2 regions of the Isoptericola sp. NPDC019482 genome follow, and region 2 is predicted to be linked to the other one. Evidence: riboswitches for the same ligand, from Rfam matches in the RefSeq annotation. Region 2 holds a riboswitch; the other holds the start of a gene.

Region 1 (15,255 bases), on a different contig from region 2:
TCGACGGCCCGGAGTCGGTGCTGCTCGCCGCGTCGATGCTCGGCGCCACGGTGATGCCGCACGCGATCTACCTGCACTCCTCGCTCGCCCGGGACCGCGTGCGGCACGACGCCCGGGTGCAGCGGCGGCACGCCCTCGCCGCCGGGGCCGAGGGGCGCGATCTCGTGGGAGGTGACGACGCGAGGGAAGACGACGTCGCCGTGCCGGGGCCGCCGTCGCCGCCGGTGGTCCGCCGCCTGCTCACCGCCACCCGCTGGGACGTCGTCGCCGCGCTGGTGCTCGCGGGCAGCGTGAACATCGCGATGCTGCTGCTCGCCGCGGCCAACCTGCCTGGTCGTACCGGCACCGACTCGATCGAGGGCGCGCACGCGGCGATCGAGTCGTCGCTCGGGCCCGCGGTGGCGGTGCTGTTCGGCGTGGGGCTGCTCGCGTCGGGGCTGGCGTCGACGTCGGTGGGCGCCTACGCCGGCGCGGAGATCATGTCCGGCCTGCTGCACGTGCGCGTCTCGCTGCTCGCCCGGCGGCTGGTCACCCTGGTGCCCGCGATCGTGCTGCTCGCGACGGGGGTCTCGCCCACGTGGCTGCTGGTCGTGAGCCAGGTGGTGCTCAGCTTCGGCATCCCGTTCGCGATGATCCCGCTGGTGCGGATCACGCGCGACGCCGGCCTGCTCGGCGGCTTCCGCAACGGCCTCGGCACCCAGGTCGCGGCGTGGGCCGTGGCCGCCGTCATCGTCGTGCTCAACGTCGCCCTGCTCTGGCTGACCTTTACCGGCTGACCGTCGCGGCAGAACCGCACCGGCGAGGTAGTAAGGGATCCCGCGAGGTAGTGCGGGACTGCGCGAGGTAGTACTGGGTCCCGCGAGGTAGTGCGGGACTGCGCGAGGTAGTACCGGGCCCGGCGAGGTAGTACGGGTCAGCGGCCGAGCGCGGACTCCAGCCGGTCGACGAGCGCGGCCTGGGCGCTGACGACGAGGCGGCGGGCGTCGTCGGGGGAGATCCAGGCGACCCGGTCGATCTCGGGCACCTCGATCCGCTTCCCCGATCGAGGCGGCCACTCGATCTCGACGGTGTTGCTGCGGACCTGGTCCAGGTCCGGCCCCGGCGGGGGCCACTCGCGCGCCCAGGCGAGGACGCGCTTCCCGGACCGCTGCCGCACCTCGCCGAGGTCGACGTCGGGGGACGACGGCGCGGGGAGCGGCAGCCCGAGCTCCTCCGCCGCCTCGCGCAGCGCCGCGGCGTGCGGCTCCTCGTCCGGCTCGAGCTCGCCCTTGAGCACCGTCCACGCGCCCTCGTCCTTGCGCGCCCAGAACGGGCCGCCCATGTGCCCGAGCAGCACCTCGAGGCCGCCGTCGTCCGTGGTGCGGTAGAGCAGGAGGCCCGCGCTGGTCGTCGCCATGGTCACAGTGTGACCCGGGGCCGCCTCGCCGGTGCGGCACTACCTCGCCGCGAGCTGTACTACCTCACCGCGAGTTGTACTACCTCGGCATAGACGCTGAGACGGAGTATCGCTTGACGTGAGACCCGGTCGCGGGTGACGATGAGGACAGACCGGCGCCGACCACCACCAGCCTCGGACGGCGCCGGTCCTCACTCCTCACCGGGCCCGGAACGCCGGACCCCCGCGCAGAGAGAGGTCGTCGATGACCCGCAGCTCCTCCCGTGATGTCCCCGTCATGCCCGGCGTGACCGCCCCCGACTACGACGTGTCGCAGCCGCTGGACCTCGACTACGTCGGCGCCTTCGCCGACGTGACGCCCGAGGAGCGCGCCCACCAGCTCGCCGTGCGCGAGTTCGTGCAGGAGGACGTGCTGCCCGTCATCGACGGCTACTGGGAGCGCGCCGAGGTGCCGTTCGACCTCGTGAAGAAGCTGGCCGAGCGCGACTTCCTGCGCGACGGCGTCGACGTCGACGGCCGCCCGAAGATCTCGTTCATGGCCGAGGGCCTGGCCAGCATGGAGATGTCGCGGGGCGACGGCTCCGTCGCCACCATCTGCGGTGTCCAGGGCGGGCTCGCGCTGCGCTCGATCGTCATGCACGGCTCGCCCGAGCAGGTCGCCACCTACGCCGAGCCCATGGCGCGCGGGGAGATCCTCGGCGCGTTCGCGCTCACCGAGCCCACCCACGGCTCGGACTCCGTTTCGCTCGAGACGACGGCCCGCAAGGAGACGCGTGACGGCGTCGAGGGCTACGTCATCAGCGGCGAGAAGAAGTGGATCGGCTTCGGCTCCTGCGGCGACATCACCGTCGTCTGGGCCCGTCTGGTCGGCGACGACGGCGACAACCAGGTGCACGGGTTCATCGTCCCGCAGGACGCTCCCGGCTACACCGGCACGACGATCGAGGGCAAGCTCTCGCTGCGCGCGATCTGGCAGGCGCACATCGTGCTCGACGACGTCTTCGTCCCCGCGAGCGCCGCGCTGCCCGGCGCCACGTCGTTCAAGGCGACCGCCGCCGTCCTCTTCGCCACCCGCCTCGCCGTCGCCTGGTCCGCCGTCGGGCACGCCGTCGCCTGCTACGAGGCGGCCGTGGCGTACGCGAAGCAGCGGATCCAGTTCGGCAAGCCGCTCGCCGCGAAGCAGATGGTCCAGGAGCGCCTGACGCACATGCTGTCGCTGGTCACGCAGATGCAGCTGCTCGTCGCCCAGACGACGCGACTCGCCGACGCCGGGCAGCTCTCCGGCGAGCAGGCGTCGCTCGCGAAGTACACGACGACGCGCCAGGCCCGCGAGGTGGCGTCGATCGCCCGGGACATGCTCGGCGGCAACGGCATCCTGCTCGGCAACCGCGTCGCCCGGCACTTCGCCGACGTCGAGGCGCTGCACACCTACGAGGGCACCGAGTCGATGCAGGCGCTCATCGTCGGTCGTGACATCACGGGGGTCTCCGCGTTCGCCTGACCGGCGCCTCGTCCCGCAGGCCCCCGTCTCTCACCAGGAGAGACGGGGGCCTGACGCTTTCTCGGGCCGGTGCGACGTGGTCGGCACATCCGCGAGCTTCTGGCCGTGTCCGCCTCGGCGTCGCCGGAACCCCGAGCGCTTCGTCGACGCCACGAACGACACGCTCTGAGCGGTCACGGTCCCAGGTCGACGGTGACGACGCGCTCGCGGGAGCGTCGTCCCGGACCACGGGCGCCGCGTGTCGCACCAGGGTGCTCCGCCCGCCGCGTCAGCCGGACGTCGCTGTCGCGGAGGCCGTCACGGCGACCATGACGGCTGCCATGACCGCAGCCTGCATCTCGTCCACCGCCTTCTTCACGGCGGCGCTCGCCCAGCTCCCCGCGGCGAGGTCCTTGGCGCGGGCCTCCGCCTGCCGCCGGTGCTCGGGGGCGACGAGGCCGCGCACCAGCGGCGTGCCGCTCGCCGTCGCGAGGAGGGCAGCGGTACGCGCGTCGGGGGCGCGGACGCCCAGCAGCACCTCACGGCAGGTCGCGCGCAGCTGTGTCTCGTGGGTGGCGTCGGCGGCGGGCCACGACGTCGTCGGGAAGATCCAGAGCACCGTCCCGTCCTCGCGCCGCAGGATCCCGCGCGCCGCGAGCCCGGCCAGCAGGTTGTCCCGCAGGCCCTTGGCCAGCGGCGCGACCAGGCCCTTCGGCGCGCGCGCCCGGGTCCGCACGAGCGCCAGCGCGTGGTCGAGCGCGGGGTGCCCCGTCGGGGACGCGTCACGCACGACGACCCTGCCGGCCCCCACCGGGCGGCCGTCCAGGTCTGTGCCCGCCGACGACGTGACGTCCACCCGGCCGGACAGGGCGAGCTCGACGAGCAGCGCCCCCGCCAGCCGGTAGTCGAGCTGGGTCCGCTCGAGGCGCGGGCGCCCCGACGCGTCGTCGTACGCGAGCAGCAGCAGGTCCTCGGCGATGATCACCCGTCGATCCTCGCGGACCCACGGCCCTGGGGCCAGGGCGGACCGCCGACGACTCACGGCGGCAGTTCGCGTTCGGCGCGGCAGTTCGAACTGCCGCGCCGAACCTGAACTGCCGCGCCGAGCGGGGTCAGGGGGCGACGGCGGCCGTCGTCGCGCCGGCCTGCTCCCGCCGGTGCACACGCCACCACACGAAGAAGCCGATCAGGGTGAACGCGCCGTAGAACACGTACATCAGGGCTGTGGCGTAGTACTCCGCCGACCAGAGCAGGGGCACGCCCACGACGTCGACGGCGACCCAGACCAGCCAGAACTCGACCCACCCCTTCGCCATGCCGTAGGTGGCGACGAGGGAGCCCATGAAGATCCAGGCGTCCGACCACACGGGCTCGTACGAGCCGAGGGCGCGGAACAGCGGCGTGAGCAGCAGGGTGCCGCCCACCATGACGACGACGATCCCCACGCGGGCCCGCCAGGACGCCCAGTGCGGGTGTACCGCGGCGCCGCCTTCGGCCGGGATCTTCCCGTCGGCGCGCACCTCGAGGTCGGCGCGCTGCGTGCGGCGCCACTGCACCCAGCCGTAGATCGACACGATGAGGAACATGACCTGGCGGCCGGCCTGGCCGAGCATGTCCGCGCGTCCGGTGTCGCCGAACCAGGAGCCCATGAACACGGTGAACAGCACCAGGTTGCCGACGATGCCGACGGGCCACGCCCAGACCTTGCGGCGCATGCCGCCGAGCGCGGAGGCGAGGCCGAAGCCGTTGCCGACGATCTCGCGCCAGAGCATCGACTGGTCGCCGATGGTCAGCGTGGCGTGGAAGAACGCGTCGATCGCGTCCATCGTTCACTCTCCCGGTCCGAGGTGCGGCGTCCGGGGTGAGGGGTCGGCGCTCGCCGGGCACGACCACGAGGGCCGTCGCCGGCGACACGACGCCCGGCGGCACCCGCCCTGTCGGGCGCGTGCCGCACGTGCTTCCTCCCATCCGGACTTTGACCGTCGGCCCTGGAATCTCACCAGGTCAACCGGCCTCGCTCTGCGGACAGAGGACGAGACCGGGTCGCGGGCTGTCACCGCCGGCTCGGAATTTCACCGACCCCGGAGCACGTACGTGCGTGTCTTGCCGCCGCCGGAGGTCCCGGCGGCGTCCTGCACAACTCAGGATGCCACAGCGGCATTCCCGCTCGTTCAGGCCAGCGCGTCGCGGACCGCCCGCGCGACGTCGTCCGGCCCCGCGCCGGGCTCCAGCACCGTGACCACCACGCGCCGCCCGTCACCTCCCGTCGTGACCGTCCGGGCCTCGTCGCCGGCCGCGATGTCGGACGGGGCGTCGGCGACGTCGTCGGAGGAGGACGACGGCGTCGTGGGCTCGTCGTCGGGGTGCGGGAAGGGGGCCACGGCGGCGCGCCGGAGGTCGGCGAACGCCTCCTCCAGCTCGGGCCGCAGGTCGAGGTGGGGGTTGCGCAGCCAGCGGCGCAGGATCGCGTTGTGCACCGCGACGACGGACGCGGCGAACGCGATCGACATCGTCGTGGTGGACCGGTCCGGCGGCAGGGTGTCGCGCAGGTAGGCGGTGAAGGCGCGCTCGTAGCGGTGCGTCGTGACCAGCTCGCGGTCGCGCAGCGCGGGCACCTGCTGCAGCAGCTGGTGGCGGGCGATGGACGTCTCGCGCTGCCCGACGTGGTGGTCGAAGACGAGCCGGGCCGCCCGGCAGACCTCGAGGTACGGGTCGGTGGTGGGGTCCCACGCCCGCTCGGGCGCGCGGCCCGACTCCTCGCTCGCCCGCGCCTCGGGGCGGGTCTCCGCGAGCATGACCACGACCTCCTCCAGCAGCAGCTCGTGGTCGGCGAAGACCACGTCCTCCTTGGAGCGGAAGCGGCGGAAGAACGTCGCACGGCTGACGCGGGCTGCGTCGGCGATCTCCTCGACGGTGGTCTGCTCGTAGCCCTGCCGCGAGAAGAGGTCGATCGCTGCGTCGACGGCCTGGGCGTGGGTGTGCGTCCGGACGGCGGTCATGCCAGGGAGATTACTCCGGCACCGCCGGTCGTCCCCGCTGCGTCCGCTCGTCCGTGGACCCCAGCAGCAACCGGTAGAACCGGAAGAAGCCGAAGTCGTCCACCGGCAGCACCTCGACGCCGGCGTAGCCCGCGGCCCGCGCGTAGCGCCGCAGCGTGGCCGGCCGCATCACCGTGCCCGTGCCGGCCGACGGGCTCGTGGACAGGCCGTCCGGCAGGCACACGAACAGGCTGTAGCCGTACATGATCCGGTCGACGTCGTCGGCCGGGGCACGGAACTCGTCGGCGACGGCCTCGTCCATGACCACCACCACGCCGTCCGGCCGCATCGCGCGGCGCACCCCCTCGAGCACGGCGACCGGGCGCGGCATGTCGTGCACGCACTCGAAGGCGAACGCCGCGTCGTAGGGCTGGGCGACGGCGAGCTCCGCGGCGTCCGCGAGGTGGAAGAAGGCCCGCCGTTCGAGCCCGGCCTCCGCGGCGGCCGCCCGTGCGGCGGCCACGGACGGACGGTCGACGTCGACGCCGTGGACCTCGGCGAGCGGGTACGCCTCGGCGAGGGCGAGCGTCGACCAGCCGAAGCCGCAGCCGACGTCGACCACGCGGGCCCCGGGCCGGGAGAGCGCCTCGTGGACGGCGGGCAGCGCCGCGAGCGTCGGTGCCAGGCGGCGCTCGAACCATGGGCGGTTGACGTCGGACTGCGCCTGGCGGGCGTCGTCGCCGAGCTGGTCCCACGACACCCCGCCGCCGTCCCGGTACGACTCGAGCAGGCGGGGCAGCTGCGGCCCGATCGCGCCGACGAACCGGGCCAGGGGCGCCAGGTACGACAGCGAGGACGTGTCGGTCAGCACCTCCGCGTGAGCCGCGGGCAGCGCGTAGAGGCGGGTCCGGGCGACCCCCTGCGGGTCCGCGTCGAGCGCGGGTGCTGCGCCGGCGTCCTCCGCGACGAGGACGCCGGAGGCAGCCTGCTGCTCCAGCCACTCGCGCGCGTACCGCTCGGCCGTGCCGGTGGCCTCCGCGAGCGCCGTGGACGTCAAGGGGCCGGACGACGCGAGCGCCTGGTACCAGCCGAGCCGGTCGCCCACGTGCACGGCCAGGACGTCGATGGCGCCGAGCGTGGCGGCGAACAGCCGGTCGGCGAACGCGTCGGCCGAGTGGGCGCTGTCGGTGGTGCCGGTCGGGTCGGTCATGGCGGCACCTCCGTGCCGTGGCCCGGACGTGCGAGCCCCGCGGCGTCGTCGGGAGGCGGCGCCCGTCTCGACGCTAGCCCGTGGGAGTCCGGCGCGTCGACGCCCCGGGCGGGTGATCCGCGTCAGCCGCGACGTCGTCCACGGCGGTCGTCCGGCTCTCCGCGGCGGCGCTCGTCGAAGCCCGCCTCGGCGGGGCGCCGGGCGCGCTGCAGGTACCGGATCTCACGGATCGCGACCCCGGCGGCGAGGAAGAACGGGATCCACGCCCAGACCCTGCCGCGCAGCACCACCCACAGCATGGCGAGCGCGACGACGCACGCCCCGACCACGGTCCACACGCTCGCCCACCGCACCTTGCGCACGGGCCGAGGCTACCGCTGCCGCTTCCTGCGGAACACGTGCTCCCGGCATGGGTAGGGTGGCGGTCGTGACTTCCGGGACCGCCATCGTGCCTGAGACCACCACCGCCGCCACCACGACCGTCCCCGTCGTGGACGTCTACGTCGACCCGCTGTGTCCCTTCGCGTGGATCACGTCGCGCTGGGCGCTCGAGGTGGCGGAGCACCGGGACGTGGAGCTCACGTTCCGGCTGATGAGCCTGTACCTGCTGAACAAGGACCGGGACATCCCGGCGGACTACCGGGCGAAGATCGAGGCGTCGCGCGGCATCGGCCGCGTCGCCGCGGCGGTGCAGACCGAGCACGGCCCCGAGGCGTTCAGCGCCTTCTACACCGCGGCCGGCACGCGCATCCACCCCGGCGGCCGCCGGGACGACCTCGACGCCGTCGCCGTGGAGGCGCTGGCCGAGGCGGGCCTGCCCGCGTCGCTGGCCGACGCCGCGACGTCCGACGCCTACGACGCCGCCCTCGCCGTCTCGCACGAGGAGGGCATGAAGCCGGTGGGGGAGGACGTCGGCACCCCGACGATCCACGTCGACGGCGTGGCGTTCTTCGGCCCGGTCCTCACGCGCATCCCGCGCGGCGAGGACGCCGTGCGGATCTTCGACGGCGCCGTCGCGCTCGCGTCGTTCCCGGACTTCTTCGAGCTCAAGCGGTCGCGCACCAGCTCGCCGTCGTTCGACTGACCCGCGCTCCCCGACAGCGCTCCCGCACCATCCGAGAGGCACCCATGACCCTCGACCTGCGTGTCTTCACCGAGCCCCAGCAGGGCGCGTCCTACGACGACCTGCTCGCCGTCGCGAAGGCGACCGAGGACCTCGGCTTCAGCGCGTTCTTCCGCTCCGACCACTACCTGACGATGGGCGGCGACGGCCTGCCGGGCCCCACCGACGCGTGGACGACGCTGGCCGGCCTGGCCCGCGACACGTCGACCGTGCGCCTGGGCACGCTCGTCACGTCGGCCACGTTCCGGCACCCGGGCGTGCTCGCGATCCAGGTGGCGCAGGTGGACCAGATGTCCGGCGGACGTGTCGAGATCGGCCTGGGCGCCGGCTGGTTCGCGCGCGAGCACGAGGCGTACGGCATCCCGTTCCCGGCCAAGCGGTTCGGGCTCCTGGAGGAGCAGCTGGAGATCCTCACCGGGCTGTGGGGCACCCCCGTCGGCGGGTCGTACTCGTTCGAGGGCGAGCACTACACGCTCGTCGACTCCCCGGCGCTGCCCAAGCCGGCGCAGGCGAAGATCCCCGTCATCGTGGGCGGCGGCGGCCCGAGGCGCACGCCCGCGCTGGCCGCCCGGTTCGGCGACGAGTACAACCAGGCGTTCCCCGAGCTGGACACGGTCGCGCCGCGCATCGGCGTCATCAACGAGGCGCTGGCCCAGGCGGGCCGCACCCCGGACTCGATCGTGCAGTCCGTCGCCCTGGTGCTCGCGGTGGGCAAGGACGAGGCGGAGTTCGCGCGACGTGCGGCGGCGATCGGCCGCGAGCCGGCCGAGCTGCGCGAGCACGGCGTCGCCGGCACGGTCTCCGAGGCCGTCGACCTGCTCGGCTCCCTGCGCGACCAGGGCATCCAGCGCGTGTACCTGCAGGTGCTCGACCTGCACGACCTCGACCACCTGGACCTGGTGGCGCGCGAGGTGGCGACGCAGCTCTGAGCGGACGAGCGAGCCGGTGACCTGCGGCGACAGTCGGCCAGGGCGACGGTCTCGCCAGGCGGACTCACCTCGCCGAACCCGTGACATCGGGGCGCTCCGGGGTTAGGTTCGCGACAGACGACGAGGTGGCCCGCTCTCCGGAGCGGGTCACCTCGACTCGTTCCAGGGCTCACGACGCGCCCGCTGCAGGCCTGCAGGACTGCCACGACGACGCCGTCGCACGGACGCCGCCGTCCACGCTCCCCGCCGCACGACCGCGCCCCGCCCGGAGGACACGCCATGTCCGTCTCCGAGTTCGACCGTCTCGTCGTCACCCCGCGCCGCACCGAGCACGTCCGGTCGCGCCCCCACGGCCAGCTCCGCTCAGAGCCGTCGCGCCCCACCGCCCCGCCGAGGGGCGAGAACGCCGCCTCGCGGTCGCCGTCGCTCGCCCTGATCATGCTGCTCGCGACGCTCGGCGTCGTGGCCTACGCCGTCTTCCTGCTCAACCCCGCCAACCGCGGGGACGCGCTGCCGTACGTCATGGTGATCACGGCCGAGACCATCCTCGTCGTGCAGGCGCTCCTCGCGATGTGGACCGTGCTCTCCAGCGGCTACGACCCGCGCGGCTTCTCCTTCCACCACGCGCAGGACCGCCTGTTCGACCTGCCCGAGATCGTGCGGGACGAGGCCGAGGACGACCCCACGCGCTGGACCCTGTACCTGCACGACAGACCGGTGACCGTCGACGTCTTCATCACGACGTACGGCGAGAGCCTCGACACGATCGCGCGCACGGTGCGCGCCGCCGTCGCCCTGCGCGGCCGGCACCGCACCTGGGTGCTCGACGACGGCCGCTCCGACGACGTGCGCGACCTGGCCGCCACCCTCGGCGCGCGCTACGTGCGCCGGCTGTCGAGCCACGGCGCCAAGGCCGGCAACGTCAACCACGCGCTGACGATCGCCAAGGGTGACTTCTTCGTCATCCTCGACGCCGACTTCGTCGCCAGGCCGGAGCTGCTGGTCGAGACGGTCCCGTTCTTCGTGTCCGACGACGTCGCCTTCGTGCAGACGCCGCAGGCGTACGGGAACCTCGACAACCTCATCTCGCGCGGCGCCGGCTACATGCAGGCCGTGTTCTACCGCTTCGTGCAGCCCGGCCGGAACCGCTTCAACGCGGCCTTCTGCGTGGGCACCAACGTGATCTTCCGCCGGGCGGCGGTCGACGACATCGGCGGCATGTACACGGACTCCAAGTCGGAGGACGTGTGGACGTCGCTCCTGCTGCACGAGCGGGGCTGGCGCACCGTCTACATCCCGACCGTCCTCGCCGTCGGCGACACCCCCGAGACCGTCGAGGCGTACACCAAGCAGCAGCTGCGCTGGGCCACCGGTGGCTTCGAGATCATGCTCCAGCGCAACCCGCTGAGCCCGCGGCGGCGCCTCACGCTCGACCAGCGCCTGCAGTACACGGTCACGGCCACGCACTACCTGTCGGGCATCGCGCCCCTGGTGCTGCTGCTGGTGCCGCCGCTGCAGATCTACCTGGACCTCACGCCGATGGACCTCACGATCTCGCCGAGCACCTGGTTGCTGTACTACCTGGGCTTCTACGGGATGCAGATCGCGATCGCGTTCTTCACCCTCGGGTCGTTCCGGTGGGAGGTGCTGATGCTCGCGTCGGTGTCGTTCCCGATCTACACCAGGGCCCTGTGGAACGCCCTCACCGGCAAGGAGCAGGCCTGGCACGTCACCGGCCGCGCCGGCCGGGCCGAGTCACCGTTCAACTTCATGCTGCCGCAGGTGCTGTGCTTCGCGTTCCTCCTGCTGACGTCAGCCGTCGGCGTCTGGAAGGAGTGGGGCGACGACCCGCTGCCCAGCCTGGCGCTGGCCTGGAACCTCACCAACACGGTCATCCTCGGTGCGTTCGTCGTCACCGCGCTGCGCGAGTCGCGCCGCGCACGCGCCGCCGTCCCGTCCCTCGGAGGTGCCGTATGACCTGGACCAACCGCCTGCGCCTCGTGGGAGGCCTGCTCGGCGTGGTGCTGCTGTGCGCCGTGCTCACCCTGGTCATGAACCGTCGCGAGGCGCAGGCCACGTCGTCGGCCGCGACCATCGCCGCCGAGACGCTCGACGTCGGCACCGACTACGCCGGCACGGTGGCCGAGGCGCTCGTCGAGGAGGGGGACGAGGTGCGCGCCGGCGACCCCCTGCTGGTGCTGCGCAGCCTCACGCTCCAGCACGACCTGGCCGTCGGCCTCGTCAGCCGGGAGGGCGGCGCCTACGAGGTGGCCGACGACGGCACGATGACCGTGGTCGCCCCCGCCGACGGCGTCGTCACCGACGTGGCCGTGGCCCAGGGGGCGTTCGCGCAGTCGGGGGAGGTGCTCGCCACCGTCGAGCGCCAGGGCTCGCTGTTCGTCGACGCGAGGCTGGTGCTCGACCCGGCCGACTTCGCCCGCATCCGCGACGGCGCCACGGTCACGGTGGTGCTGCCCAACCAGACCGAGGTCGGCGGGGTCGTCGAGGCGGTGGCCGTGCAGAACACGAAGAACCAGGCGGAGGCGACCGTGACGGTCTCCAGCGCCGGCCTGGTGCGCGGCGCCGAGCACGGGCTCGTCATGGCCGGCACCCCGGTCACCGCCGTGATCGAGCTGCACGACGACGGCCCGCTCGCCGGCGTGGACGCCTCGTTCAGCCAGTTCCTGCGCCGGGTGGGCCTGTGAGGCCGCCCGGGCGGGCCCGCTCCGGGCCGGGGGCGTGGACGAGGCGCGTGCCGGCGCCGGTCCGCGGTGCGCCGGCGGCGGTCCTGGCCGTGACTCTGGCGCTGTCGGGCTGCGGCGTCCTCGGCGGGACGGCACCCGCCGGGGAGGACGCCGCGGCCCCCGCCGACGCCCCCGCGCCGGAGGAGAGCCTCGCGGCGCCCGACGTCGACCTGTCGCTGCTGCCCCGGGAGCAGGTCGCGGCCACGCCGACGACGCGACTCGTCGACGGCCTGGCCCCGCCCACCAACCGGTGGTTCTCCAGCCTGGCGCTCGGCGACTCGCCGCAACCCGTGTTCCCGATGCCGCTCGCGGTCGCGCTGACCGGGGGCGGGTTCGCCTACGGGCTGCCGCAGGTGCAGGTGACCGGGACCTCGATCCTGGGCCCGTTCGACCCGCAGGTGGGCGCGGACGTCGGCGCCGCGTCGGCGGTGGTGTCGGCGTACGACGTCGCGTCCGTGACGGTCGAGCTGCGCGACGGCGCCGGCGCGGCGCTCGGGCACCTGCGGATCGTGGAGGGATCTCCCGTGCTGCGGTACACGGCGGCGACGGACCACGACGTCGCGATGACCGAGGCGTTCACCGTCGCGGACGGTCGCGCGTCGACCGAGGTGCTCGACCGCGAGCACGTCCTCGTCGGTCCGGGCGGCGCCGACGACCCCGGCGCGGGGCTCTCCGGCGACGGGCGCGTCCTCACGCTCGCCGCGGGCGAGTCCGTCGCGTGGTTCCCGGTGCCGGACGGGGCGTCGGGTGCCGCGGTGGGCACCCTGGTCGAGGCGGCCTCGCGGCCCGTGACCGAGGTGACCGCCGCGTACGGCGCGGGGGAGGACGGCGTGAGCACCGCGCTGACCTACGCGACCGCGGACGGCGGGCCGACCGCCGTCGTCCGCATGCCGCACCAGGCGGACTCCACGGGGGCCGCCTGCGACCTCGGCACGTACGCGACCGTGCACGGCACGGTCGACGTGTGCACGGCGTCGACCCTCGGCTGGTCGAGCCCGGCCGTCGAGCCGGCCGGCCGGCTCGACCTGTCGGTCCTGGACGACGACGCGCGCGCCGAGCTCGCCGACCAGGTGCGCGCCGACGCTGCCGCCGTCGAGGCGGGGACGCTGGAGGCGCCGTCCGACACGTACTTCGGCGGCAAGGCCCTGGCCCGGGACGCCACCCTGCTCACCCTCGCCGACGGTCTCGGGCTGGAGGACGTGGCCGGGCCGCTGCGGTCGGGGCTCGAGGAACGGCTCCGGGAGTGGGCCGAGCCCGACGGCTGCGCGCGCCGCGCCGAGCGCTGCTTCGTGCACGACCCGGTGCTGGCGACCGTGGTCGGGAAGGTGCCGGGATTCGGCTCGGAGGAGGCCAACGACCACCACTTCCACTACGGGTACTTCCTGTACGCGGCGGGGGTGGTGGCGGCCGACGACCCGGCGCTCGCCGCCGACCTCGCGCCCGTGCTGGACCTGCTCGCCGCGGACATCGCCTCGGGCACCGGGGTGGGCGGGATGCCCGCGCTGCGCGTGTTCGACGTCTACGCCGGCCACTCGTGGGCGTCCGGGTACGCGCCGTTCGCCGACGGCAACAACCAGGAGTCGGCGTCCGAGGCCGTCTCGGCCTGGAACGGGCTGGCCCTGTGGGCGCAGGCGACAGGGGACGCCGGGCTCGAGGAGCAGGCGCGGTGGATGCTCGGCGCGGAGGCCGCCTCGGCGCGCGCCTACTGGACCGACTTCGACCGGGACGACCCCGCCGTGGAAGGCTTCGGCCACCAGGTGACGTCGCTCGTGTGGGGCGGCAAGCGGGACTGGGCCACGTGGTTCAGCGCCGAGCCGAGCGCGATGCTCGGGATCCTCGTGCTGCCGGCCCAGCCGGTCGCGACCTACCTCGGCGGGGACCCGGACCGCATCCGCGCCAACCTCGACGAGGCGCTCGCGGGTCCGCGCGAGGACCCCGCGTCGTGGGACGTGATGTTCGGCGACCAGCTGCTCGTGTACGCCGCGCTGGCCGGGCCGGAGGACGCCGCCGCGGCGCTCGACGTGGCCCGCGACCTGCCCGACGAGCGCATCGACGACGGGAACACCCGTGCCTACCTCCTGGCCTGGCTCCTGGCGCACGCCTCCCGACCGCCGAGGTAGTCCCGAACCTCCGCGAGGTAGTCGGATCCATGGCGAGATAGTCCCTGGGGCCGGCGAGGTAGTCGGATCCTTCCGAGGTAGTCCTGGGGCCCGCGAGGTAGTCGGATCCTTCCCGAGGTAGTCCTGGGGCCCGCGAGGTAGTCGGATCCTTCCCGAGGTAGTTCTGGCCACGGCGTCCTCGCGGAGGTCTCGAACTACCTCGGCGAGTTCTTAACTACCTCGGCGTGATCGTGACTACCTCGGCGGGTTCTGGACTACCTCGGCGCGATCGTGACCTCAACGTTGCAGACGCATGTTGACGGGTGAAGTCCCGAGCCCTACGGTGAATCCATTCAACGCGGGGAATCGCTTTCCCGCACCGGGTCGGCGACGCCGCCCTCCCGGAGGCTGACCGGGCCCACACGTGCCCGGACATCGACGGAGATGGGACCGGGCCATGGCACACGAGGGCACCGCACGCGCCGGCGTCGCGACCGCGCCGGTGGGCCCCCGCGACGGCGGCGCCCGGCTCGACCGGTGGTTCGGCTGGGTCGACACCCTCGCGTTCCTGGGCCTGGTCAACCTCCTGATCCTCGTGGGCACTCTCGCCGGGGGCGTGGTGCTCGGCGTCGCGCCCGCGCTGGCGGCGGCGACCGTCGTCAGCCGCACGCGGCTGCGGGGCGACACCCAGCGCGCCGCGCGTGTCTTCGTCAGCGCCTGGGCCTCCGGCTTCGGCCGCGCCAACCTCCTCGCGGCGCCCGGCCTGCTGGCCGTCGCCCTCACCGGCACGAGCCTCCTGGTGCTCGACGACGCCCCGACGGTGCTGCGGGTCGCCCTCGCCGTCGTCGCCGGCCTCGGCGTGGTGCACCTGCTGCTCGCGCTGACCATGGACGCCCACTACGACCTGCGCCGCGGCGACGTGCCGCGCCTGGCCTGGTCGTTCCTGCTGCGCTTCCCCGGCGCGCCCCTCCTGCTCGCGGCGACGACGGCGCTGGTCGGCGTCGTCACCGCGTTCGTGCCCGGCCTCCTGCCCGTCGTCTCGATCGGCGCGTGGGCGTACCTGTGCACGGCCCTCTGCCTGTCCTTCTACGCCGCCAACGACCGCCACCTCGGCGATCCGGCGGCCACCGACCCCCTCGACGAGTGAACGACGACGTGCACTCCCACGAAAGGAACACCATGCGCACACGACGGCTGGCTCCCCTGGCCCTCCTCGCGGTCGGGAGCCTCGCGCTCACGGCCTGCGGCAGCGGCGGCTCCGGCGACGGCGGCGACGGCGGTGGCGGCGAGGCGCTC
Region 2 (15,255 bases):
CGCGAGCACCGGCCCGCGCTCGAGCTCGGCCAGGGAGTCGAGCGGCCCCGCCACCAGCGCGACGTGCTCGTCGCCCGTGCGCGTGTCGCGGTAGGCGACGGCGGTGAGGTCGCCGTGGCGGGTGGGCAGGGTCGTGACGGCCACCCGCTCGACGAGCAGCTCGGTGGCGTGCCGGTAGGCGACGAGGTCGGCCACGCTGATCAGCGCGAGGCCGTGCTCGGCCGCGAACTCCCGCAGCGCCGGCAGCCGCATCATGGTGCCGTCGTCGTGCACGAGCTCGGCGAGCACCCCGGCCTCCGCCCGCCCGGCCAGGCGCGCGAGGTCGACGGCGGCCTCGGTGTGCCCGCGCCTCTCCAGCACGCCGCCCGGCCGGGCGCGAAGGGGCAGCACGTGGCCGGGCCGGGTGAGGTCGGCAGGCTCCGCCGCCGGGTCGGCGAGCACCCGGGCCGTACGGGCCCGGTCGGCGCCGGAGATGCCGGTGGTCACGCCCGTCGCGGCGTCGACCGTCACCGTGTACGCCGTGCGGTAGGCGTCCTGGTTGGCCTCGACCATGAGGGGCAGGCCGAGCCGGTCGAGCTGCTCCCCCGCCACGCCCACGCACACCAGCCCGGTCGTGTGCCGCACCAGGAAGCCCATGAGCTCGGGCGTCGCAGCGTCGGCGGCGAGGATGAGGTCGCCCTCGTTCTCGCGGTCCGCGTCGTCCGCGACGACGACGGGGCGGCCCGCCGCGACCTCCGCGATCGCCCGCGCCACCCGCTCGACGGAGCCGCTCATCGCGCCGCCCCCATCGCCGCCAGGTGCCGCTCGACGTACTTGCTCAGGACGTCGACCTCGAGGTTGACCGGCTCGCCCACGGCGCGGGCGCCCAGCGTGGTGCGCGCCCGGGTCTCGGGGATGAGGCTCACCGTGAACGCGTCGTCGCGGGCGTCGACCACGGTGAGGCTCACGCCGTCGACGGCGATCGAGCCCTGCGCCACCACGTACCGCGCCAGCTCCGGGGGCAGCGCGACCTCGACGACCTCCCACTGCGTGCCCGGCGTGCGCGCCAGCACCGTCCCGACGCCGTCGACGTGCCCCTGCACGACGTGGCCGCCGAACCGGCCGTCCGCCGCGAGCGCCCGCTCGAGGTTGACCGGGTCGCCGGGCCGCCGACCGCCCAGGCTCGTGCGTGCCAGCGTCTCCGCCATGAGGTCGGCGGTCCAGGCGGGCAGGCCGTCGTGCTCGCCGGTCTCCGCGACGGTGAGGCAGCAGCCGTCGACGGCGATCGAGTCGCCGAGCCGGACCCCGTCCAGGACGGTCTCGGCCGCGACGGTGAGGCGGGCGCCGTCGGCGTGCTCACGCACGGCCACGACGGTGCCGAGCTCCTCCACGATTCCGGTGAACATGGGTCAGCCTTCCTTCCGCGGCCGCAGCGCGAGCCGCACGGTGGGGGTGTCGGTGGGGTCGTCGGGGTCCCGGGGCAGGACGGCGACGTCGAGCAGGTCGAGGCGCGCCGCGTCGGCGATGGTCCCGATGCCGAGGTCGGCGACGGCGGAGGCGCCGACGCCGAGCAGCACCGGGGCGACGTAGGCGACGACGTCGTCGACGAGCCCGGCGCGCCAGAACGCGGCGGCGAGCGCCGGCCCGCCCTCGAGCAGCACGTGCCGGTGCTCGCGGTACCAGAGCAGGTCGAGCACCTCGTGCGGGTCGTGGGTGCGCAGGTGCAGCACGGCCTCGCCGGCGGCCGCGGCCCGCGCGAGGCGGGACGACGGCGGCAGGTCGCGCAGGCCGACGACGACCCGGTCCGGCTGCTGCCCCGTCAGCGGGGCGTGCCGCACGGTGAGGTCGGGGTCGTCGGCGAGCGCGGTGCCGGTGCCGACGACGACGGCGTCCACCCCGGCGCGCAGGCGGTGCACGTCGTGGCGCGCTGCCCGCCCGGTGATCCAGCGCGAGGTGCCGTCTGCGGCGGCGGAGCGGCCGTCGAGCGTGCTCGCGACCTTCCAGGTGACGACGGGACGGCCGAGCTCCAGCGCGCGCGTCCAGGTGTCGTTGAGGGCGCGGGCCTCGTCGGCCAGGACGCCGCCGACCACCTCGACGCCCGCGGCGCGCAGGCGTGCGGCGCCGCCCGACGCGGCGGGGTTGGGGTCGTGCTGGCCGTGCACGACCCGCGCGACCCCTGCGGCCAGCAGCGCGTCGACGCAGGGACCGGTGCGGCCGTGGTGGTTGCAGGGCTCGAGCGTGACGACGGCGGTGGCACCGCGCGCGGCGCCCGGGCCGCGGGACTCTGTCGCGTGGCGCAGCGCCTCGACCTCGGCGTGCGGCGTGCCCGCACCGCGGTGGTAGCCCTCCGCGACCGTCGCGCCGTCGGCGTCGAGGAGCACGCAACCGACGCGCGGGTTGGGCCCTCGGGCCGGCCCCTGCGCGGCCAGCTCGAGGGCGCGCTGCATCGCGGCGCGCTCCGCCGTGGTGGCGATCATTCGTCCTGCCCCTGTCGTCCGGTCGCGGACCCCGGGGCAGGAAGGCGGGGTCGGACGTGCTCGCGCCGGCCGGTCACGGACGGTCGTCACGACGGACGACGGACGGCACCGGCCGCGAGGGTCGGTGGACGGACCGGACGGGGAGCCGTCGCGTGCGCTTCCCATCCGGACTTTGACCGTCGGTCCAGGAGTTCCACCTGGTCAACCGGTCACAGGCTGTGACCGGGTCGCGGACTTTCACCGCCGGCTCGGAATTTCACCGACCCCAGAGCACGCGAGCAAGTTCGCTCGTCACCGCTGACCGTGCCACGCCGCGCGCCCGGCTCGCAAGCCCGAGTGGCGCACGTCTCACCCACGACCGCGTGCCGTGCGCCGTTCGTCGTCCCGCCCGAGCGCGACGCCGAGGGCGACGAGCACGAGGAGATCCACCGCCAGTCCCGCCACGGCCACCCACTGCACGGCGCGGAACGCGAGGAGCTGGGTGACGAGCAGGCTGACCAGCACGCCCCTGCGCACCCACACCGCGCCGGCGCGGTGGTCGCGGGGGCCGACGACGAGCGCCCGCACGACGCACGCCACGGTCGCGGCGACGGCCACGAGGATCCCGACGCCGACCCAGGACGGCACCGCGATGGCGCCGAGCAGCACCCGCAGCGCCACCACGACCGAGCCGGCGCTCGTGCCGAGCACGGCCACCACCACGACGGCGGCCGCCCACCGGTGCTCCATCGCCTCGGCGAACCACGCGGACACCCGGACGACCAGCGCCCGCACGGGGTCCGGCACGGTCACGTCGTCGCGCGGGACGGCCTCCACCAGCGCGGCGACCTCCTCGGCCGCCGGTTCGCCGCGGCCCCGCTCCACGAGCGCCCGCGCCTCCTCGCGCTCCGCGTCGGTGAAGCCGCCCGCCACGCCGGCCACGGCACGGTCGGTCGCCACCGCCAGGTACTCCGCGGGGTGGTGCGCCCGCCGCCCGTGCAGGGCCTCGACGAGGATCACCAGCGCCACGACGACCGCGTAGATGAGCGCCGCCGTCGGCTCGTAGAAGTAGTCGTTGTCCGAGGTGACGAACTTGCCGATCTCGTCGACGAACAGCCCGAAGCCGACGCCGCCGAGCACCGCCCCGAGCGACCGCGGCGCGGGCCCCACCCAGGAGAGCAGCACCACCACCGCGAGCGCCAGGCCGAGCCCGCCCCACAGCACGTGCGCCACGTGCAGCCCACCGCCGCCCACCTGCGGGTAGCCGGACAAGGCCAGCAGGAACCGGGTCACCAGCACCGTCGCCACGGTGACCACCAGGAACGTCACGAGGTGGCGCGCCGCGGAGGTGTCGCGCGCCGCGCCCAGGCGCAGCAGCCGACCGCGGTGGGCCAGCGGGTCGTCGCGCGTCGTTCGGCTCATCGGCGGCTCCTCGGCCACTCGGAAGCAGCGCAGGGACAGGTCAGCGGCGGCGCTTCTCCCGCACGCGGACGCTGATCTCGATGGGCGAGCCCTCGAAGCCGAAGGTCTCCCGCAGGCGGCGCTCGATGAACCGGCGGTACCCGGCCTCGAGGAACCCGGTGGCGAAGATGACGAACCGCGGCGGGCGCGTCGAGGCCTGCGTGCCGAACAGGATGCGCGGCTGCTTGCCGCCGCGCAGCGGGTGCGGGTGGGCGGCCACGAGCTCGCCGAGGAAGGCGTTGAGGCGCCCGGTGGGGATGCGGGTGTCCCACGACTCGAGCGACGTCTCGAGCGCGCGCGTCAGCCTGTCCGTGTGCCAGCCCGTGCGGGCCGAGACGTTGACGCGCGGCGCCCACTGCACCTGCACCAGGTCCTTCTCGATCTCGCGCTCGAGGTACGGGCGACGGTCGTCGTCCATGAGGTCCCACTTGTTGTACGCGATGACGAGCGCCCGGCCGGCGTCCACGGCCTGCGAGATGACGCGCGTGTCCTGCTCGGTCATCGGCTGCGAGGCGTCGACGAGCACGACGGCGACCTCGGCCTTCTCGATCGCGGCCTGGGTGCGCAGCGAGGCGTAGAAGTCCGCGCCGCGCGTCTGGTGCACGCGGCGGCGGATACCGGCCGTGTCGACGAACCAGTACGGCACGCCCTTGATCTCCACGAGCTCGTCGACCGGGTCGCGCGTGGTGCCCGCGGTCTCGTCGACGACGACGCGGTCGGCGCCGGCGATCTTGTTCAGCAGCGACGACTTGCCCACGTTCGGCCGTCCGACGAGGGCCACGCGGCGGGGGCCGGCGGGCCGCAGCTCGCCGTGCTCGGACACCTCGGGCAGCACCTTCATCGCGGCGTCCAGCAGGTCGCCGGTGCCGCGGCCGTGCAGCGCGGAGACGGGGTGCGGCTCGCCGAGGCCGAGCGACCACAGGTAGGCGGCGTCCGCCTCGCCCGACGGACCGTCCACCTTGTTGGCGCACAGGACGACGGGCTTGCCCGAGCGGCGCAGCAGCTCCACGACACGCTCGTCGGTCGACGTCGCGCCCACGGTGGAGTCGACGACGAAGATGACGGCGTCGGCCAGCTCGACGGCGACCTCGGCCTGCTCGGCGACCTTCGACTCGATGCCCGCGACGTCGACCTCCCAGCCGCCCGTGTCCACGAGGGTGAACTCGCGGCCGGCCCACTCGCCGGGGTAGCTCACGCGGTCCCGGGTGACGCCCGGGGTGTCCTCCACGACGGCCTCGCGGCGGCCCAGGATGCGGTTGACGAGCGTCGACTTGCCGACGTTCGGGCGGCCGACGACGGCGAGCACCGGCAGCGGCGCCTCGCCGGGGCCGAAGCCCTCCTCGTCCCACTCGGCGTCCAGCAGCGCGCGGTCGGCCTCGTCGAGCTCGAAGTCCTCCAGGCCGGCGCGCAGCGCGCGCTCGCGCGCCTCGTCGTCGCCGTCGGACTCGAGGACCTCCGCCACGGCGTCACGGCCCTCGGTGTCCGCAGGGTCCGCGGGCGCCGCGGCGACGCCGGGCGCAGGCGGGGCGGTGGGCTCGTCGGTGGGCTCGGCAGCGGGCACGGAGCCGTCGGCGGGAGTGGTCATGCGCACCATTCTCCCAGGCCGAGCGGCGTGTCACGAACGAGACCCGCGTCACCGGGCCCGAGCCATGCCCTGGGGTGCGTCAGTCGGCGCGCGTCAGGCGGTGACCTGGGCGACGACGGCGAGGACGGCGTCCACCGTCTGGTCGAAGTCGAGGTCGGAGGAGTCGACCGTGACGACGCCGTCGGCGGCCACCTGGAACTGGCTCACGGTCGAGTCGTCCCGGTCCCGGCGCAGCACCTGGTCGCGCGTCGCCTCGACGGCCGACTCGTCGGCGGCGCCGTGCACCTCGAGCGAGCGGCGGCGCAGGCGGGCCTCCTCGCTCGCGGTGAGCAGCACGCGGGCGTCCGCGTCGGGGGCGACGACGGTCGTGATGTCGCGCCCCTCCGCGACGATGCCCTGTCCGCCCGAGAAGCCGCCCGGCGCACTCTCGGTCTCGATGACGTCGCGCTGCCGGCGTCGCAGCTCCGCGCGCACGTCGAGGTTGGTGGCCACCTGGGACACGGCGGTGGAGACCTCGGTGGTGCGGATCGCGGCGGCGACGTCGCGACCGCCCAGGTGCACGGTCGGTGCGGCAGGGTCGACACCCACCTCGAGCGGCATGGCGCGCACGGCGTCGGCCACCGCGGCCTGGTCGGCGAGGTCCGTGCCGCCGTCGACGCACCACAGCGTCGCGGCCCGGTACATCGCGCCGGTGTCGAGGTAGGCGAGCCCCAGCCGGGCCGCCACCGCCTTGGAGACGCTGGACTTGCCGGACCCGGAGGGACCGTCGACGGCGATGACGACCACGTGTGTGCTCACCTTCTGTTGTGCGGGTACTGCGCGAGACGGCAGTGGAGGACGAGGGGCGGCGTCAGAGGTCGACGTCGCGCATGAGGGTGCCGAGCTCGGTGCGGCCGAGCACCCTGGAGCGCCCGGCCCGCAGGTCGCCGAGCACGATGGGGCCGATGCGGGTACGGACCAGGCGCGTCACCGGGAACCCGACGGCGTCGAGCATGCGCCGCACGATCCGGTTGCGGCCCTCGTGCAGCACCACCTCGAGCATGGTCTCGCCGGGCACGGAGTCCACCACGCGCACCTTGTCGGCGCGCGCGAGCCCGTCTTCGAGCTCGACCCCGTCGGTGAGCTGCTTGGCGTGGCGGGGGTAGAACTCGCCGCCCGTCACGGTCACGAGGTAGGTCTTGCGGATCTCGTACCGCGGGTGGGCGAGCCGGTTCGCGAGCTCGCCGTCGTTGGTGAGCAGCAGCAGGCCCTCGCTGTCGGCGTCGAGGCGGCCGACGTGGAACAGCCGCTCCGAGCGGTCCTTGACCAGGTCCGCGAGCGTGGGGCGGCCCTCGGGGTCGCTCATCGTGGAGACCACGCCGAGCGGCTTGTTCAGGGCGAGCGTGATCTTCGAGGTGTCGAGCTGCACGCGCATGCCGTCGACGTGCACGACCGCCTTCGCCGGGTCGACCCGCAGGCCGAGCTCCGTGACCAGGACGCCGTCCACCTCGACGTGCCCCTCGGCGATGAGCTCCTCGCACTTGCGACGCGAGCCCAGGCCCGCCTGGGCGAGCACCTTCTGCAGCCGGACGCCGTCCGCGACGTGCACGTCGCGGTCCGGCTTGCCGGAGCGCGGTGCCGGACGGCGGGGCGGGGCCTGGCGCGGGCGCTGCGTGCGTCGCGAGGCGGGACCCTGGGGGCGACTGGTGCGGCGGCTCCCGCCGCGGCGTTCGGTGCTCATGGTGCCCGATTCTCTCAGGTCGGGCCGGTGCTGCTCGACGACGCCCCACGGCGCCCCGCACCGGTGCCGCCGAGAGGCACGACGTTCAGGCGTCGGCCGGTGTCCCGCGGTGGGCAACGAGCACCGCCGCGAAGGCCGAGGCGAGGCGGGGCGCGACCGTCCGGGCGTCGTCGACGTCCCCGCACACCATGGCCCCGTCGCGCAGCATCATCAGCTCGGCCGCCACCGCCTGCGGGTCGTCGGCGCCCGCGTCCCGCGCGACGTCGGCGAAGAAACCCGCGTACCGGGCGCGATGGTCGGCGACGACCCGTCGCACCGGGTGCGCCGCGTCCGCGTACTCGGCCCCGGCGTTCACGAAGGCGCAGCCGCGAAACTGTGCGCTGCCGGCCACGGAGCCCAGCGCCTCGGCGAGAGCGGCGAGGGTCGACGCCGGGTCGCCGGCGTGGTCGGTCCGGAGTCGCTCGAGCAGCGCGCGCTCCTCGTCCGCGATCGCCTCGAGGTAGGCGACGGCGAGGTCGTCCTTCGTCGGGAAGTGGCGGTAGAACGTGACCTTGGACACGCCCGCCGCGGCGATCACCTTGTCGGCGCTGACAGCGCGGACGCCGTCCGCATAGAACAGCCGGCTCCCCTCCTCGAGGATCCGCTCACGCACCGGCCCGCGCCCCGCCGACCGCTCCGGGGGCGTGGCGGCCGTCCTGATTCCCATCGCACCAACCTCTCACGTCGAGACCTGCCCCGGTGGGTCGCGACGCGATCCGGGTGCTTGCGACGACGGACGTCGCGTGGTCTAGTAGACGAACTAGTAACTCTACTAGGTTGTCGATCCAGGAGGACCAGCATGAGCGCGCTCTACACGGCGGTCGCGACCGCCACCGGAGACGGACGGGACGGCCGGTCGCGGTCCGACGACGGACTTCTCGACGTCGACCTCGCGATCCCGAAGGAGATGGGCGGTGCGGGCGGGGCGACGAACCCCGAGCAGCTCTTCGCGGCCGGGTACGCCGCGTGCTTCCACTCCGCGCTGAAGCTCGTCGCACGGCGGGAGAAGGCCACCGTGAGCGACTCCGCCGTCGTGGCAGAGGTCTCGCTGCACCCGACGCCCGAGGGCGGCTTCGGGCTCGCCGTCGCCCTGCACGCCGAGCTCGGAGGCGTCGACCAGGCGACGGCCGACGCCCTGGTCGCCGCCGCGCACCAGGTCTGCCCGTACTCGAACGCCACGCGCGGCAACGTCGACGTCACGGTCGACGCGACCGTCGCCTGACGACCACGAGCACCTGACGACCACAGGCACCGACGACATGGGCGCCTGACCGTCAGGCGTCGGGCCCGTCCTCCGTCAGCCCGCGGCGGAGGACCGAGGACGGGTCCAGGGCGATCGCCTCCCCCACGTCCGGCAGGTGCGGGGCGAGCGGCGGCAGCGCGTCCAGCGACGTCCAGCCCATCCGGTCGAGGAACTCGCCCGTCGTGGCGAAGAGCACCGCCCCGGTCATCGGGTCCTGGCCCGTCTCGGCGATCAGCCCGCGGGCCAGCAGCGTGCGCACCACGCCGTCCACGCTCACGCCGCGCACGGCCGAGACCTGCCCACGGGTGACGGGCTGGCGGTACGCGATGACGGCGAGCGTCTCCAGGGCCGCCTGGCTGAGGCGGGAGGACTGGCCCTCGAGCACGAACGCCCCGACGACGTCGGCCTGCGCCCGCGCCGAGTAGACCCGCCACCCCTCGGCCCCCTCACGCAGCTCGAAGCCACGGGGGCGTCCACCCGTCTCGCCGCGGTACTCCGCGGCCAGTTCCTCGAGCACCGCGGCGACCTCCGGCACCGGTCGGACCACGCCCGCCGCGAGCCGCTCGACCGTCACCGGCGACTCGGCGACCATGAGCACCGCCTCCAGCGCAGCCGCGAGGCCGCCGGGCAGGTCGTCGACGTCCACCTCGATCTCGGACCCGGCGTCGACCATTGGCTCGCGCCCCGCCGTCGACCCCGGCTCCCGGTCGACAGACTCGGCCTCGACGGCCTCCGTGTGCTCGTCCGTCCGCTGCGTCATGCCACGACCTCCGTCACGCCGGCGCCCCGCGCGGCGGGTGCACCGGTCCCCTCGTCCTTGCCGGGCGTGCCGTCGAACTCCTCGAAGCCCGCCGCGAGCTCGCCGTCGTCGTCCTCGCCGCCGCCACCGTCGCCCGCCGTCCACCGCACGGTGAGCTCGCCCAGCGCCGTCGCCTGCTCGAACGCGACCCGCCCGGAGCGGAAGAGCTCGAGCAGGGCGAGGAAGCGCGCCACGGCCACGAGCCGCTCCTCCCCCGCCACGAGGGCGCGGAAGGTGGCGACGTGCTCACGCCGGAGCCGTCGCGCCACGACGCCCGCCTGCTCCCGCACGCTCACGGCGGGGGCGTGCAGGTGGTCGAGCCCGACGACGGGCGGGAGCTTGGGCTCGAGGGCCCTGGCCGCCAGCTCCGCGAGGCGCGCGCCGTCGAGCGTCCACACCAGCTCCGGCAGCAGCGCCGTGAGGTGCGGCTCGAGCGGCACGGACCGCGGCACGCGGCGCCCCTCGGTCTCCAGGCGCTCGGCGAGGAGTCCGGAGACCTCCTTGTACGCGCGGTACTGCAGCAGCCGGGCGAACAGCAGGTCGCGGGCCTCGAGCAGCTCCAGGTCCTCGGCGTCCTCCTCGACGATGCCCGGCAGCAGCCGTGCGGCCTTGAGGTCGAGCAGCGTGGCCGCGACGACGAGGAACTCGCTCGCCGTCCCGAGGTCCCACGACGGGTGCTCCTCGCCGCGGGCCGTCGCCTCGCGCGACGCGGCCTCGGCCTCGCGGATGTGCGCGACGAACTCGTCCGTCACGGCCGCGAGCGCCACCTCGGTGACGTCGAGCTCGTGCTTCGCGATGAGCGACAGCAGCAGGTCGAACGGGCCGGTGAAGTTGTCGAGGTGGACCTCGAACCCCGGCCGGGCGTCGGCGCCGTCGACGGCGTCGACCGCCTCCCCCTGCTCCGGGGCGACGTCAGGCGGCGTCGCCACGGGCGACGAGCTCCCGCGCGAGCTGCCGGTACGCGGCCGCGCCGGCGTGGGTCGGGGCGTAGTTGGTGATCGGCTCGGCCGCGACGGACGCGTCCGGGAACTTCACCGTGCGCCCGATGACCGTGTGCAGCAGCGTGTCGCCGAACGCCTCGTGCACGCGCGCCACGACCTCGCGCGAGTGCAGGGTGCGCGAGTCGTACATGGTCGGCAGGATGCCGTCGATCTCCAGCGCCGGGTTCAGCCGGTCGCGCACCTTCTCGATCGTCTCCACGAGCAGGGCCACGCCGCGCAGGGCGAAGAACTCGCACTCCAGCGGGATGAGCACGCCGTGCGCCGCGGTGAGGGCGTTGACCGTCAGCAGGCCGAGCGACGGCTGGCAGTCCACGAGGATCACGTCGTAGTCGTCCAGGGCGGGGCGCAGCGCGCGGGCCAGGACCGACTCGCGGGCCACCTCGCCGACGAGCTGGACCTCCGCTGCCGACAGGTCGATGTTGGCGGGCAGCACGTCCATGCCCTCGATGTTCGTGGGCTGCAGCACGTCGGTGAAGCTGACGTCGCGCTCCATGAGCAGGTTGTAGACGCTGAGGTCGAGGTCGTGCGGGCTCACGCCGACGCCGACGGAGGCGGCGCCCTGCGGGTCGAAGTCGACGAGCAGGACGCGGCGGCCGTACTCGGCCAGCGCGGCACCCAGGTTGATCGTCGTGGTGGTCTTTCCGACGCCGCCCTTCTGGTTGCACATCGCGACGATGCGCGCGGGCCCGTGGGACGCCAGCGGCGCCGGGTCGCGGAAGTCGGGCAGCGGCCGCCCGACGACGTCGGTCCGCGGCTCCTCGAGCCCGCCGGCCGGACTGCCCGGCGCGGGGCTGGTCGCGGTGACCGCGGCCGGTGAGGCGTCGCTCGTGGTCGTCTGCGTCATGGTGTCGCTCCCGAGTCCCTCGCTCACCTGCGTCACGCTACCTCAGGGCCTCCCGGGGTCCGGGCGGCACGCCGGGCGCGCCGTCCTTCCGGCGGTCCCGACGCATCAGGGAGCTCAGCCGAGGGCGCGCGGGTGCGCCGCGGCGTACACCTCGCGCAGCGCGTCGCGCGTCACCATCGTGTAGATCTGCGTGGTCGTCACCGAGGCGTGCCCCAGCAGCTCCTGCACCACGCGGACGTCCGCGCCGCCGGCGAGCAGGTGGGTGGCGAACGAGTGCCGCAGCGTGTGCGGCGACACGTGCTGCGTCAGGCCCGCGCGCTCCGCCGCGGCCTGGAGCACCGACCAGGCGCTCTGCCGCGACAGCCGCGCGCCGCGCGTGTTGAGGAAGAGTGCCGGGGTACCCCGGCCCGCCTCCGCGAGGGGCGCCCGCGCCCGCACCAGGTACGCCTCGAGCGCCGTGCGCGCGTACGAGCCGACCGGCACCACCCGCTCCTTGTCGCCCTTGCCGTGCAGCCGCACGGACCCGGCGCGCGGCGCACCGCCGTCGTGCGCGCCGTCGTCGAGCAGGCCGTCGACGTCGTCGACGTCGAGCCCGACCACCTCGCTGATGCGTCCGCCGGTGGAGTACAGCAGCTCGAGCAGCGCCCGGTCGCGCAGCGGCACCGCCCCGTCGCCGGCGCCCGCCGCGTCGAGCAGGCGGGCCACCTCGTCGATCGACAGCGCGTGCGGCAGCCGCCGCAGCGCGCTCGGGGCGTGCACCTGGGACGCGGGGTCGTCACTCGTGGTGCCCTCGGCGTGCGCGAACCGGTGCCAGCCGCGCACCGCGGCCAGCGCGCGGGCCGTGGACGACGGCGACAGCGGCGCGCCCCCGTCCGACCCCTGCCGGACCACCACCACGTACTCCTCGACGTCCCGCTCCCCCACGTCGCCGAGACCGGAGCGTCCCGTCGTGTGCAGGTGGCGGGCGTAGCGGCCCAGGTCGCGGCGGTAGGCGGCCACGGTGTTGGCCGACAGCCCGCGCTCGACGCCGAGGTGCGCCAGGTAGTCCTGCAGCGCGGCCGCCAGGGCGGGCGGGAGGGGCGGGGCGGACGTGGTGTCGGGCACCGGAACATCATGCCCCGAGGTGGCGACGCTGCTGGCGGGCCGCGTCCCCGGGCGGGTCAGAAGGGCAGGAAGACGTCCACCGCGACGGCGATGAACAGCACCGTGAGGTACGTGATCGAGCCGTGGAAGACCTTCATCGCGCCGAGCTTGCCGCGCTCGGGGTGCCCCGCGCGGCGCAGCATCGCGATGACGAGCCAGAGGAACCAGCCGCCGGACGCGATGGCGACGACCGTGTAGAACCACGACATCCCGGCGAGCGGGATCAGCGCGAGGGAGCAGGCGATCATCGCGGCGGTGTGCGCGACCATCTCGACCGCGACGCGGCGGTCGGTGGCCACGACGGGCAGCATCGGCACGCCGGCGTTCGCGTAGTCCTTCTTGAACTTGACGGACAGCGGCCAGTAGTGCGGCGGCGTCCAGAAGAAGATCACGCCGAAGAGCGCGACGGCGGCCCAGCTCAGCGACCCGGTCACCGCGGCCCAGCCGATGAACACCGGCATGCAGCCGGCGATGCCGCCCCAGACGATGTTCTGCGGCGTGCGCCGCTTGAGGATCATCGTGTAGCCGACCACGTAGATCGCGATGGCCGCGAAGGTGAGCCACGCCGCCGGGACGTTGACCAGCAGCGCGAACCACAGCAGCGACACCACGCCGAGCACCGTGGCGAACACCAGGGCCGCCCGGGGCGTGATCTCACCCGTCGCCAGCGGGCGCCGCTTGGTGCGGTTCATCACCTGGTCGATGTCGCGGTCCAGGTAGCAGTTGAAGACGTTCGCCGACGCGGCGGCCAGCGTGCCGCCGACCAGGGTGAGCAGCACCAGCCACAGCGACGGCAGACCGCCCTGCGCGAGGATCATGGTGGGCAGCGTCGTGACGAGCAGCAGCTCGATGATCCGCGGCTTGGTCAGCGCGACATAGGCACCGAGGCGGTCGCGCCACCCCGTGCCCGGCGCACCGCTCGCGCCCCCGCCCTGCTCCGCGTCCGCTCCGCGGCGGTCCGCCCGGTCGGCATCGGCACGCTCCCGCTCGGCCCGCACGGCCGCGCGGGTCGGCGCCTGGGGGTGGGACGTCGTGGTGCTCGTGGTGCTCACGCGCGTGCTTGTCCGTTCTCGGCTGGGGGTCCGGGGAGCTCGGGCGACGTGGGACGGTCGCCGCCTCATCGTACGCCGAGGTCAGCGTCGCGGCGGCCCGGGCGGCGGCGTCCCCGCTGTGAGAAATGCCGCGCGGACGTCATCTGTCCGGACATCCTCCGGCGTGCACGGCGCCCGGCTCACCTGGTGGGACGAACCGTGCCGGGACGGGCGTGCCGGGAATGCTCGGCGCTAGGGTGGTGCTGCACAACGGTGAACAGCGGGCCGCCCACCCCCGGTCGGCCCCTCGACGCCGTGCCCCCGCCGTCGCCTCGAGGACCCCGTGCGGCGTCCGACGCGACGGCGCCCCGTACCGGCAGAGCAGCAGCAATCACCCGGGGCTCGCTCCGGGCAGGAAAGAGGCACATCTGTGAACGCGTTCGACCCCGTCGTCGCCCCGCTCGAGTGGAGCTCGCTCGACGACCGCGCGGTGAAGACCATCAAGGCGCTGGCGGCCGACGCCGTCGAGAAGGTCGGCAACGGCCACCCCGGCACGGCGATCTCCCTCGCCCCCGCCGCGTACCTGCTGTTCGGCAAGACGATGCGGCACGACCCGTCCGACCCGCACTGGGTCGGTCGTGACCGGTTCGTCCTGTCGGCGGGCCACTCCTCGCTCACGCTGTACCTGCAGCTGTTCCTCTCCGGCTACGGCATGGAGCTGGACGACCTCGAGGCGCTGCGCACCTGGGGCTCCCAGACCCCGGGCCACCCCGAGTACCGCCACACCCCCGGCGTGGAGATCACGACGGGCCCGCTCGGCCAGGGCCTCGCGTCCGCGGTCGGCATGGCGTTCGCGGCCCGCCGCGAGCGGGGCCTGCTCGACCCCGACGCCGCGCCCGGCGAGTCGCCGTTCGACCACCACGTGTACGTCATCGCCTCCGACGGCGACCTGCAGGAGGGCGTCACCTCCGAGGCGTCGTCGCTCGCCGGCACGCAGAAGCTCGGCAACCTCGTGGTGATCTGGGACGACAACAAGATCTCCATCGAGGACGACACCGACATCGCGTTCACCGAGGACACCCTCGCGCGCTACGCCGCCTACGGCTGGCACACCCAGCGGGTGGACTGGACGCAGGGCGGCACCGGCTACGCCGAGGACGTCGACGCGCTCGCCGCGGCGATCGCGGCCGCGAAGGCCGAGACCGACCGTCCGTCGTTCATCGCGCTGCGCACCATCATCGGCTGGCCGTCGCCCACCAAGCAGAACACGGGCGGCATCCACGGGTCCGCGATGGGCGCCGACGAGGTCGCGGGCCTCAAGGTCGCGCTCGGCCTGGACCCGGAGGCCTCGTTCGCCGTCGACGACGAGGTGCTCTCCTACACCCGTGCCGTCGCCGAGCGGCAGGCCGACCAGCGCGCCGCGTGGGAGCGGTCGTACGCCGCGTGGCGCACTGCCGCCCCGGAGCGTGCCGCCCTGCTCGACCGCCTCGCCGCGCACGAGCTGCCCGCCGGCTGGACCGACGAGCTGCCCGTCTTCGAGGCCTCCGAGAAGGGCGTCGCCACCCGTGCCGCCTCCGGCAAGGTCCTCACCGCGCTCAAGGACGTGCTGCCCGAGCTGTGGGGCGGCTCCGCCGACCTCGCCGGCTCGAACAACACCACGATGGACGGCGAGCCGTCGTTCATCCCCGTCGAGCACGCGACCAAGAAGTTCCCGGGCAACCCCTACGGGCGCACCCTGCACTTCGGCATCCGCGAGCACGGCATGGGCGCGATCCTCAACGGCATCGTGCTGCACGGCCTCACGCGCCCGTACGGCGGCACCTTCCTCCAGTTCGCCGACTACATGCGCGCCTCGGTGCGCCTCGCCGCGCTCATGGAGATCCCGACGACGTTCGTGTGGACCCACGACTCCATCGGTCTGGGCGAGGACGGCCCGACGCACCAGCCGGTCGAG

The links. Region 2 has a riboswitch for FMN ahead of ribD (bifunctional diaminohydroxyphosphoribosylaminopyrimidine deaminase/5-amino-6-(5-phosphoribosylamino)uracil reductase RibD). Riboswitches for the same ligand answer to the same signal wherever they lie in the genome.
Region 1: another riboswitch for FMN. It lies ahead of pnuC (nicotinamide riboside transporter PnuC); the one in region 2 lies ahead of ribD (bifunctional diaminohydroxyphosphoribosylaminopyrimidine deaminase/5-amino-6-(5-phosphoribosylamino)uracil reductase RibD).

Annotation. Positions count from the first base shown of each region.
Region 1 covers NZ_JBEYBQ010000003.1:104,029-119,283, reverse strand. Annotated here, with positions in the region: gene ABZ493_RS03705 (Nramp family divalent metal transporter) at 1-776, shown strand, start outside; gene ABZ493_RS03700 (NUDIX domain-containing protein) at 914-1,396, opposite strand; gene ABZ493_RS03695 (acyl-CoA dehydrogenase family protein) at 1,641-2,897, shown strand; gene ABZ493_RS03690 (GPP34 family phosphoprotein) at 3,166-3,861, opposite strand; gene pnuC (nicotinamide riboside transporter PnuC) at 3,989-4,702, opposite strand; FMN riboswitch at 4,827-4,970, opposite strand; gene ABZ493_RS03680 (TetR family transcriptional regulator) at 5,048-5,875, opposite strand; gene ABZ493_RS03675 (class I SAM-dependent methyltransferase) at 5,886-7,064, opposite strand; gene ABZ493_RS03670 (hypothetical protein) at 7,187-7,426, opposite strand; gene ABZ493_RS03665 (disulfide bond formation protein DsbA) at 7,492-8,148, shown strand; gene ABZ493_RS03660 (LLM class F420-dependent oxidoreductase) at 8,193-9,116, shown strand; gene ABZ493_RS03655 (glycosyltransferase) at 9,396-11,093, shown strand; gene ABZ493_RS03650 (HlyD family secretion protein) at 11,090-11,821, shown strand; gene ABZ493_RS03645 (glycosyl hydrolase) at 11,911-13,980, shown strand; gene ABZ493_RS03640 (DUF624 domain-containing protein) at 14,417-15,106, shown strand; gene ABZ493_RS03635 (extracellular solute-binding protein) at 15,139-15,255, shown strand, end outside.
Region 2 covers NZ_JBEYBQ010000010.1:60,839-76,093, reverse strand. Annotated here, with positions in the region: gene ABZ493_RS09430 (bifunctional 3,4-dihydroxy-2-butanone-4-phosphate synthase/GTP cyclohydrolase II) at 1-774, opposite strand, end outside; gene ABZ493_RS09425 (riboflavin synthase) at 771-1,385, opposite strand; gene ribD (bifunctional diaminohydroxyphosphoribosylaminopyrimidine deaminase/5-amino-6-(5-phosphoribosylamino)uracil reductase RibD) at 1,389-2,456, opposite strand; FMN riboswitch at 2,605-2,734, opposite strand; gene ABZ493_RS09415 (hypothetical protein) at 2,805-3,857, opposite strand; gene der (ribosome biogenesis GTPase Der) at 3,898-5,481, opposite strand; gene cmk ((d)CMP kinase) at 5,575-6,279, opposite strand; gene ABZ493_RS09400 (pseudouridine synthase) at 6,332-7,201, opposite strand; gene ABZ493_RS09395 (TetR/AcrR family transcriptional regulator) at 7,287-7,907, opposite strand; gene ABZ493_RS09390 (organic hydroperoxide resistance protein) at 8,040-8,462, shown strand; gene scpB (SMC-Scp complex subunit ScpB) at 8,515-9,156, opposite strand; gene ABZ493_RS09380 (ScpA family protein) at 9,240-10,211, opposite strand; gene ABZ493_RS09375 (ParA family protein) at 10,195-11,154, opposite strand; gene xerD (site-specific tyrosine recombinase XerD) at 11,242-12,231, opposite strand; gene ABZ493_RS09365 (heme o synthase) at 12,288-13,322, opposite strand; gene tkt (transketolase) at 13,732-15,255, shown strand, end outside.